Regions from separate parts of the Kitasatospora sp. NPDC052896 genome, predicted to be linked through region 3. Evidence: riboswitches for the same ligand, from Rfam matches in the RefSeq annotation. Region 3 holds a riboswitch; each other region holds the start of a gene.

Region 1 (3,268 bases), on a different contig from region 3:
CGTTGTCGATCAGCACCCCGCCGAGCTTGGTGATCACGTCGCCGGGCTTGAGGCCGGCCTTGTCGGCCGGGCCGCCGGGGGTGACCGCCGGGGTGCCCTGGATGGCGGTGGGCGAGATCTGGGCGCCGTCGCCGTTGTACTGGTCGTTGCGCAGCACGCCGAGGACGGGGTAGACGGGGGTGCCGGTCTGGATCAGCATCTGGGCCACCCGCTTGGCCTGGTTGATCGGGATCGCGAAGCCCAGGCCGATGCTGCCGGCCTGGCCGGAGCCGTTGGAGTTCGACTGGATCGCCGAGTTGATGCCGATCACCTGGCCGCTCGCGTTGAGCAGCGGGCCGCCGGAGTTGCCCGGGTTGATCGAGGCGTCGGTCTGCAGCGCGTTCATGTACGAGGTCTGCACGCCGCTCTCGTCGCCGGAGGCGACCGGGCGGTTCTTGGCGCTGATGATGCCGGAGGTGACGGTGGACTCCAGGTCGTACGGCGCGCCGATGGCGATCGCGGCGTCGCCGACCGCGACCTGGTCGGAGTCGCCCAGCGGGAGCGGGACGAGCTTGCCGGCCGGCGGGTTGTCCAGCTTGATCACCGCGATGTCGTAGCCCTTGGCCTGGCCGACCACCGAGGCGGAGTACTCGGAGCCGTCGGAGAACTTGACGGTCAGCTTGCCGCCGCCCTGGGCCGGGGCCACCACGTGGTTGTTGGTGATGATGTGGCCCTGGGTGTCGAAGACGAACCCGGTGCCGGTGCCGGACTCCTGGCTGCCGTCGGCCTTGATGGTGACGGTGCTGGGCAGCGCCTTGGCGGCGATCCCGGCGATCGAGTCGGGGGCCCGGTTGAGCGCCTTGGTGTTGTCGCTGACGGTGGTCGTGGTGCTGCTGTGGCTGCTGCCGGAGCTGAACGGGCCGGACGAGTCGCCGTTGACCGCGGCGCCGACCACGCCGCCCAGCACGCCCGCGACCAGCGCGACGGCGGCGACCAGGGCGATCAGCCCGCCGCGCTTCTTCGGCGGCTGGCCGGGGGTGCCGTAGTCGCCCGGGTAGCCACCGGGGTAGCCGGGGCCGCCCGGCGCGCCGGGCTCGCCCGGGCCGGCGCCCCAGCCGCCGACCGGGTGACCGGCGCCGAACGGGTGGTGCTCGGCGTGCGCGGCGGCACCGGCCGGCGCACCGGGGGCGACCGGCGGCGTCGGCGCGGCGTACGGGTTGGCCGGCGGTTCGGCAAGGGTGGGGGCCGGCGGAGCGGCCGGCGGGGCGGGCAGCACCGGCGGCGGAGCGTCCAGGTACTTCGGCGCGGGAGCCGGAGCCGGGGCGGGCGCGGCGGCCGGCAGCTCCGTGGTCGGCTCGGCGTCGGCGGGGGCGGCAGGAGCGGGGGCAACAGGGGCGGCGGGCGCGGCGGGCGCCGGTGTGGGCTCCTCGCCGCTCAGCTTGGCGAACGCGAGGGTCGGCTGCGACTCACCTACCGACGGCGTGCCCCCCGGCTCACCGGTACCGCTGGAGAGCTGCTCCCCCTGCGGCCCGGTGGAGCCACTCTCGTGCTCGGTGCTCACGGACGACCTCCATAGCTGACAGGACCTTGGCCCATAGTTTTTCCTATGCCCGATCTGGTTGCCGTAAGGAGCTGCCTGAAGAACTGTTAAGAATCCTTAGGTCAACCCGACAGCACCAGCGCCCGGCCGGGCTCCCCCGACAGAAGTTCCGCGATCCGGGACGGCGCGCCTCCCCGCTTTGGCGTAATCCACACGCCGGGCTACCCTGACTGCCACATCTGACACGCGGGAGCTTGGACCCACCAGGCTGAGAGTGCGCTGGTCGACCGTACGCCATGGCGAGTGAGCCGGTGCGGGCGAGGGAGCGCTGACCGCCGGAACCTGTCCGGGTAATGCCGGCGTAGGGAGTCTGCCATGACGGCTGCGACGCCTTCCCCGTCCTCGACGCCACCCCCGTCCTCGGGCACGGCGACGCTGGATCGCCCCGACGGCGACGGGCCGGCCCGTGCCGAGGCCCCGTTGGTGCTGGACACCGCGCCGCCGCGCACCCTGGGCTTCCGCGACCAGTTCGCGCTCTGGGCGAACCTGGGCATCAGCCTGATCGGCTTCACCAGCGCCGCGACCGTGCTCGGCCAGCCGGGCAGCGAGCTGTCGTTCGCCGCCGCGACCACCGCGATCGTGGCCGGCACGGTGATCGGCACCGCGATGCTCGCGGTCGCCGCGCTCATCGGCGCCCGGACCGGGGCGCCCGCGATGGCCGTGCTGCGCGGGCTGTTCGGCACCCGGCTGTCGTACCTGCCGACCGTGCTGAACGTCCTGCAGTGCGTCGGCTGGGGCGTGTACGAGCTGACCGTGATCGCCTGGGGCGCCCAGACGGTCTCCGGCACCCAGGGCTGGCGCTGGCTCTTCGTGCTGCTCGCCGGGGTGCTCACCACGGTGCTGACGATCTGGCCGCTGGGCTCGATCGCGGCGCTGCGCAAGTACGTGGCGATCGCGGTCGGCGTGGCGATGGTCTACTTCACCGTCCAGCTCGGCCGCAAGGGTTTCCCGGATCCGGGCGCGGGAAACTGGCACGGTTTCCTGAAGGCGACGGACGCGATCATCGCCGTCTCGGTCTCCTTCGTCCCGCTGGCCGCCGACTACACCCGGCACTCGCGCACCCCGCGCGCCTCGTTCTGGGGCACCTTCTCCGGCTACACGGTGGCCCAGGTCTGGTGCTACCTGCTCGGCCTGATCGCACTGCTGCAGTCGCACGGCAACGCCGACAACCTGCTGGACTCCTTCACCGGGGTGGCGGCCGGCTGGGCGTTCCTGCTGGTGCTGGTGCTGCGCGAGGCGGACCAGTCCTTCGCGAACGTCTACTCGACCGCGATGTCGGTGCACAACCTCTTCCCCCGGGTGGACCGGCGGCTGCTGACCGGCGGGATCGGCGTGCTGGTGACCGTGCTGGCGCTGCAGATCAAGCAGTTCACCGACTCGTACTACAACTTCCTCGGCCTGATCGGCTCGGTCTTCGTGCCGTTGCTCGCGGTGCTGGCGGTGGACTTCTTCCTGGGCCACGGCCGGCGCGGCTGGGACCTCTCGCAGGACTCCCCGGCCCGGCCGCTGATGCTGCTGCCGTGGGCGCTCGGCTTCGCGGTCTACCAGTTCCTGGCGCCCACCGCGATCGCCGGCTGGTGGACCGGGATCTGGACGGACCTCCAGTCGCTGACCCACTTCACCCCGCAGCAGTGGTCCTCGGCCTCGCTCTTCTCCTTCCTGGTCGCCGGCCTGGCCACCTGGCTGCTC
Region 2 (3,268 bases), on a different contig from region 3:
GGCCTTGGTCGCCTCGGCGGCGGCCAGGCCACGGGCCTTGGTGGCCTCGGCCTCGGCCTGCGCGGCGACCCGCACCCGGTTCGCCTCGGCGGCGGTCCGCAGCTCGGTCTCCCGGGCCTGCGCCTGGGCGGCGGAGATCCGGGCGTCACGCTCGGCCTCGGCGGCGGTCCGGGTCTCGTACGCCCGGGCGTCGGCCGGCTTGCGGACCTCGGCCTGCAGCTGCTGCTCCTTGCGGTGGCCCTCCAGCTCGGCGACCTTGGTCTCCTGGACCACGACCTCCTGCCGGGAGGCGGCCTGGGCGAGCGGTCCGGCCTGCTGCGCGCGGGCCGCCGCGGTGTCCATCTCGGCCTGGTAACCGGCCTGCTGGATACCGGAGTTGCGGGTCGCCTCGGCCTTCCGGGCGAACGCCTCCTGCTCCGCCTCGGTGGCCTGCCGGTCCGCCTCGGCGGCGGCGATCCGGGCGTCGCGCTGGACGGCGGCGGCGTGCGGGGCGGCCAGGTTCTTGATGTAGCCGGTCGGGTCGAGGATCTCCTGGATCTGCAGCGAGTCGATGATCAGCCCGAGCTTCTCCATCTCGGTGCCGGAGGCGGCCCGGGTCTCCCCGGTCAGCCGCTCGCGGTCGCGGATCATCTCCTCGACCGTCAGACCGCCGACGATCGAACGGAGGTGGCCGGCGAAGACGTTGTGGACCCGCGCGCCCATCATCTTCTGCTGGTCCAGGAAGCGGCGGGCGGCGTTGGCGATCGACACCGTGTCGTCGCCCACCTTGAAGATCACCACGCCCTTGACCTGGACCGGGATGCCCTGCGACGTCACGCACTCGACGTCCAGGTCGGCCTCGTTGAGGTCGAGCGAGAGCCGGCGGACGGTCTGGATGCCGGGCGTCACCAAGGTCCCCCGCCCGGTGACGATCCGGAAGCCCAGCCCGTCCCCGACCCCCTCGGTGCGGTGCTTGGAACCGGAGATGATCAGGGCCTCGTTGGGTTCGGCGACCCGCCACATCAGCTTGAAGAGCACGATCACCACGATGACCGCCGCGACGACCGCGCCGGCGATGATGCCGATCAGCATCGGCTAACTCCCCCTTCAGGGCACACCGGTTCCGTGGCTGCGCTCGGTTGTGCAGGATGGCGCGGAATCCAGTGGCGCAGGAGATTCTGCGCCTCCTTCGATCACATGGGAAGCCCGGGGTGGCGTGTCGCCCGGCGGGGTCGCGGCTCAGCCCAGCACGGACGCCACGAAGACCGTCCGGGGCGGCTGGTACTCGACCACCACCACCGGCGTGCCGACCGGCAGCGACTCCCCCGGGACCGCCGGGTAGGCCAGGAAGGCCTCGGTCCCCTGACGCTCCGGCACGTGCAGCAGCACCTCGCCGACCAGCCCGGTGCCGACCCGACCGGTGACCCGTCCGGTGTGTCCGATCATCCGTCCTCAACTCCCCCCGTGGCCGCCCTGGTGGCGGTCGTCCCAGTCTGACGCAGCCCCTGGCGGGATGCCCACCCGGTGGGCCCGTACTGGACCGGTGGCGCCCCTCCCGCTACGGTGTGGACGTCTTTTGGCAGGCAAGTCCGCCTGCCGCACGGGAGCTCGGAGCACCGGGCTGAGAGGGCGCTGAACGGGACGCGAACCGCGTGCCGACCGCTGCGCCGACCGCAGGAACCTGACCGGGTAATGCCGGCGTAGGGAGTAGAGGTCAGATGACCATGTTCGACGCACAGTCCGCCGCTGGTACCGAGAACAGCGCGACCACCGGATACCCCACCCCGGCCTGGCACAAGGCCTACCGCACCGGCTCCCGTCCGGACCTGCGGGTGCCCTACCGCGAGGTCCGGCTCACCAACGGGAAGACCGTCCCGCTCTACGACACCTCGGGTCCGTACACCGACCCGGCCTACCAGCCCGACGTCCGGCGCGGCCTGCCCGCGCTGCGCGACGCCTGGATCCGCCAGCGCGGCGACGTCGAGGAGTACGACGGCCGGGAGGCCCGCCCCGAGGACGACGGGATCAAGCACACCTCGCCGCGCGGCGGCAACCTGCGCAACCTGGACGCCGTCTTCCCCGGACGCCCGCGCCGCCCGCTGCGCGCCCGGGACGGCGGCGCGGTGACCCAACTCGGCTACGCCAAGCGCGGGATCGTCACGCCGGAGATGGAGTTCATCGCGCTGCGCGAGGGCCTGTCGGCGGAGTTCGTCCGTGACGAGGTGGCCCGCGGCCGGGCGGTCATCCCGCTGAACGTCAACCACCCCGAGGTCGAGCCGGCCGTCATCGGCACCAACTTCCTGGTGAAGATCAACGCCAACATCGGCAACTCGGCGGTCACTTCGTCCATCGAGGAGGAAGTGGAGAAGATGACCTGGGCCACCCGCTGGGGGGCCGACACGGTCATGGACCTCTCGACCGGGCGGAACATCCACACCACCCGCGAGTGGATCCTGCGCAACTCCCCGGTGCCGATCGGCACGGTGCCGCTCTACCAGGCGCTGGAGAAGGTGGACGGCAAGGCCGAGGAGCTGACCTGGGAGGTCTACCGCGACACCATCATCGAGCAGTGCGAGCAGGGCGTCGACTACATGACGGTGCACGCCGGCGTGCTGCTGCGGTACGTGCCGATGACCGCCCGCCGCAAGACCGGCATCGTCTCGCGCGGCGGCTCGATCATGGCGGCCTGGTGCCTGGCGCACCATCAGGAGAACTTCCTCTACACCAACTTCGAGGAGCTCTGCGACCTCCTGCGCGCCTACGACGTCACCTTCTCGCTCGGTGACGGCCTGCGCCCCGGCTCGATCGCGGACGCCAACGACGAGGCGCAGCTCGCCGAGCTCCGGACGCTGGGCGAGCTCGGCCGGATCGCGCGCGACCGGGACGTCCAGGTGATGATCGAGGGCCCGGGCCACGTCCCGATGCACAAGATCAAGGAGAACATGGATCTCCAGAAGGAGATCTGCGACGAGGCGCCGTTCTACACCCTCGGCCCGCTGACCACCGACGTCGCCCCCGGCTACGACCACATCACCTCGGGCATCGGCGCCGCGATGATCGCCTGGTGGGGCACCGCGATGCTCTGCTACGTCACGCCCAAGGAGCACCTGGGCCTGCCCAACCGGGACGACGTCAAGACCGGTGTCATCACCTACAAGATCGCCGCCCACGCGGCCGACCTCGCCAAGGGCCACCCCGGCGCCCAGGAGTGGGACGACGCCCTCTCCGACGCCCGCTTCGAGTTCCGCTGGGAGGACCAGTTCAACCTGGCCCTCGACCCGGAGACGGC
Region 3 (3,268 bases):
CGGGCGCGCGGGTCCGTCATCAGAGCGCCATCGCCTGGGCGCGCCGCTTCACCTCGGTGCCGCGGTTCTCACGCAGCGCCTGGATCGGGCTGCCGGGCAGCGACGGGTCGTCGGTGAAGAGCCACTCCAGGATCTCCTCGTCGGAGAACCTGCCGTCGCGCAACACCGTCAGGGTGCCGGCCAGGTGCTTGACCAGCCCGCTGTCCTCGATGAAGGCGGCCGGGACCTGGAGCGAGCGGTTGGGGCCGCGGCGGACCGCGATCAGCCGGTGGTCCTTGACCATCTGGCGGACCTCGGTGACCTGGACACCCCATCGCTCGGAGATGTCCGGCAGGTAGAGCCAGTCCTGGACAAGGGATTCGATCTTGGATTCCATCTCACTCACGGCACCAGCCTGCCATCCCGGCGACCCCACGCGCACCAGCGGCCCGTCAGCTGACCTCACAGCGCGGACTTCAGCGGCACCTCGGGGTCGGCCGCGCGGTCCGGATCCAGCACCACGGCCCGCTCGATCAGCCGACGGCCCTGCGCCAGGTCGCGCGGCCGGTCCACGGCGAGCACCGCGACCAGCGCCCCCTCGCGCAGCCAGAGCACGCTCCACGCCGGGTCGGCCGGCGAGCCGCGCCAGAGCAGCCGGTCGGCGCCACCGTGCCGGCCGGCGTACTGGACCATCCGGCCGAACTGCTCGGACCAGAAGTACGGCACCGGGTCGTACGGCGCCTGCGCACCCAGCAGCGCGGCGCCGACCGCCCGGCCGGAGTGCAGCGCGTGGTCCCAGTGCTGGACGGAGATCCGCTCGCCGAACCGGGCCGAGGGGTAGCTGACGCAGTCGCCGGCCGCCCAGCCCCCCGGCAGGGAGGTGCGCAGCCGCTGGTCGGCCAGCACGGTGCCGGCCGGGTCCAGCTCCACCCCGGAGCCCGCCAGCCAGCCGGTGGCCGGCCGCGCGCCGACCCCGACCAGCACCTCGTCCGCGACCACCCGCTCGCCGTCCGCCAGCAGCACCGCGCCCGGCTCGACCGTCGCCACCCGGGCGCCCAGCCGCAGCTCCACCCCGGCGGCCCGGTACCACTCCCGCATCGGTGCGGTCAGCTCGGCCGGCAGCGCCCCCGGCAACGGCGCGTCGGCCGCCTCCAGCACGGTCACCGCGCAGCCCAGCTCCCGAGCCGCGGTGGCCGTCTCGGCCCCGATCCAGCCCGCGCCGACCAGCACCAGGTGCCGCCCGGGCCGCAGCTCCGCGCGCAGCGCGAGCGAGTCCGCCAGGGTCCGCAGCGTCCGCTCGCCGCTCGCGGCGGGCAGCCGCACCGGGTCCGCACCGGTGGCCAGCACCAGGTGGTCGTAGGCCAGCTCCCCCGCGTCGGTCTGCAGCAGGCCCGGCGCCAGGCCGGTGGCCCGACGGCCGGTCAGCAGCTCGACGCCGAGCCGCTGCCAGTCCAGTTCGTACACCGTGCTGTCGGTCTTGCCCAGCAGGACGTCCTTGGAGAGCGGCGGCCGGTCGTACGGCGCCCACGGTTCCGCCCCGACCAGCGTCAGCGAGCCCTGCCACCCCCCTTCGCGCAGCGCCAGGGCGCACTGCGCCCCCGCCAGCCCGGCGCCGACCACGACCACCCGATCCGTGCTCTTCAGCTCAGCCATTCGGCCACTCTAACGAGCACCGCAATACCGCCCTCCGTACGCACCCTCGGCCGCCCCGGAGGCCGGCGATAAGGTGGGGTGAGACATCACGGGAGCCCGGCGCACCGGGCTGAGAGGCGGGCTGCGGCGGCCCGCGACCGTCCGAACCTGATCCGGGTCATTCCGGCGAAGGGAGCATCCGCATCGTGGCACGCACATCCACCGACGTCCTGGTCGTCGGCGGCGGCATCATCGGCCTCGCGGTGGCCTGGCGCACCGCACAGCGCGGCCTCGCGGTGACCGTTCTCGACCCCACCCCCGGCGGCGGCGCGGCGCAGGTGGCGGCCGGCATGCTGGCACCGGTGACCGAGCTGCAGTACGGCGAGGAGCCGCTGCTGCGCCTGGGCATCGCGTCGAACCAGCGGTACGCCGCGTTCGCCGCCGAGCTGACCGGGGCCACCGGCCTGCCCACTGGCTACCGGGCCACCGGCACGTTGGCCGTCGCGCTGGACTCCGACGACCGGGCCGAGCTGCGCGAGCTGCACGGGTTCCACCAGCGGCTGGGCCTCGACTCGCAGTGGCTGACCGGCCGGGAGGCCCGCCGGCTGGAGCCGATGCTCTCCCCCGGGGTGAGCGGCGGCCTGCTCGTCACCGGCGACCACCAGGTGGACGGCCGCCGGCTGTGCGCCGCGCTGCTGGCCGGCTGCGAGCGGGCCGGGGTGCGGCTGCACCGGGACCGGGCGGCGGAGCTGCTGGTCACCGCGGGGCGGGCGGTCGGGGTGCGGCTGCCCGACGGCAGCGCGCTGACGGCCGGGCGGCTGGTGCTCGCCGCCGGCCCCTACAGCCACCGGCTGGCCGGCCTGCCGGAGGGGGTGCTGCCCGCGATCCGCCCGGTCAAGGGCCAGATCCTGCGGCTGCGGATCCCCGGCCCGTACGCGCCGTTCCTCTCCCGCAACGTCCGCGCGGTGGTCCGTGGCCAGCACCTGTACCTGGTACCGCGCGCGGACGGCGAGCTGGTGATCGGCGCGACCACCGAGGAGCAGGGCTACGACACCACGGTCACCGCGGGCGGCGTCTACGAGCTGCTGCGCGACGCGCACCAGCTGGTCCCGGGCGTCACCGAGCTGCCGCTCACCGAGACCGGCGCGGGCCTGCGCCCCGGCTCGCCGGACAACGCCCCGCTGCTCGGCCCGACCGCGCTGCCCGGGCTGGCCGCCGCCACCGGCCACTACCGCAACGGGGTGCTGCTCACCCCGGTCACCGCCGACCTGCTCGCCGCCTACCTGGCCGAGGGCACCGTCCCCGACCTCGCCGTCCCGTTCTCCCCGCTCCGCTTCACCCAGAGGGCCGCCGCATGAACCCGATCCAGCTGACCGTCAACGGCGAACCCCGCGAGGTCGCCCGGACCGCCACCCTGGCCGAGGTGGTGGCCACCCTGAGCACCGCGCACTCCGGGGTGGCCGCCGCGCTCAACGAGACCGTGGTCCCGCGCGGCTCGTGGGCCCGGACCCCGCTGGCCGCGGGCGACCGGGTGGAGATCCTCACCGCCGTGCAGGGGGGCTGAGCGGCATGGCCGACGACACCCTGACGATCGCCGGCACCACCTTCACCTCCCGCCTGATCATGGGCACCGGCGGCGCGCCCAGCCTGGACGTGC

What was found. A riboswitch is a leader RNA that binds a small molecule or an ion and turns the genes downstream of it on or off. The one in region 3 is predicted to bind thiamine pyrophosphate.
Region 1: linked by a shared signal. The riboswitch ahead of ACIGXM_RS03775 (purine-cytosine permease family protein) and the one ahead of thiO (glycine oxidase ThiO) in region 3 are both predicted to bind thiamine pyrophosphate.
Region 2: linked by a shared signal. The riboswitch ahead of thiC (phosphomethylpyrimidine synthase ThiC) and the one ahead of thiO (glycine oxidase ThiO) in region 3 are both predicted to bind thiamine pyrophosphate.

Annotation. Positions count from the first base shown of each region.
Region 1 is NZ_JBITZU010000001.1:791,848-795,115, forward strand. Features, by position in the region: gene ACIGXM_RS03770 (S1C family serine protease) at 1-1,540, opposite strand, end outside; TPP riboswitch at 1,756-1,904, shown strand; gene ACIGXM_RS03775 (purine-cytosine permease family protein) at 1,895-3,268, shown strand, end outside.
Region 2 is NZ_JBITZU010000001.1:1,098,195-1,101,462, forward strand. Features, by position in the region: gene ACIGXM_RS05125 (SPFH domain-containing protein) at 1-1,071, opposite strand, end outside; gene ACIGXM_RS05130 (hypothetical protein) at 1,219-1,425, opposite strand; TPP riboswitch at 1,570-1,703, shown strand; gene thiC (phosphomethylpyrimidine synthase ThiC) at 1,698-3,268, shown strand, end outside.
Region 3 is NZ_JBITZU010000007.1:215,034-218,301, forward strand. Features, by position in the region: gene thiE (thiamine phosphate synthase) at 1-20, opposite strand, end outside; gene ACIGXM_RS17310 (Rv2175c family DNA-binding protein) at 20-376, opposite strand; gene ACIGXM_RS17315 (NAD(P)/FAD-dependent oxidoreductase) at 442-1,632, opposite strand; TPP riboswitch at 1,711-1,824, shown strand; gene thiO (glycine oxidase ThiO) at 1,818-2,969, shown strand; gene thiS (sulfur carrier protein ThiS) at 2,966-3,175, shown strand; gene ACIGXM_RS17330 (thiazole synthase) at 3,181-3,268, shown strand, end outside.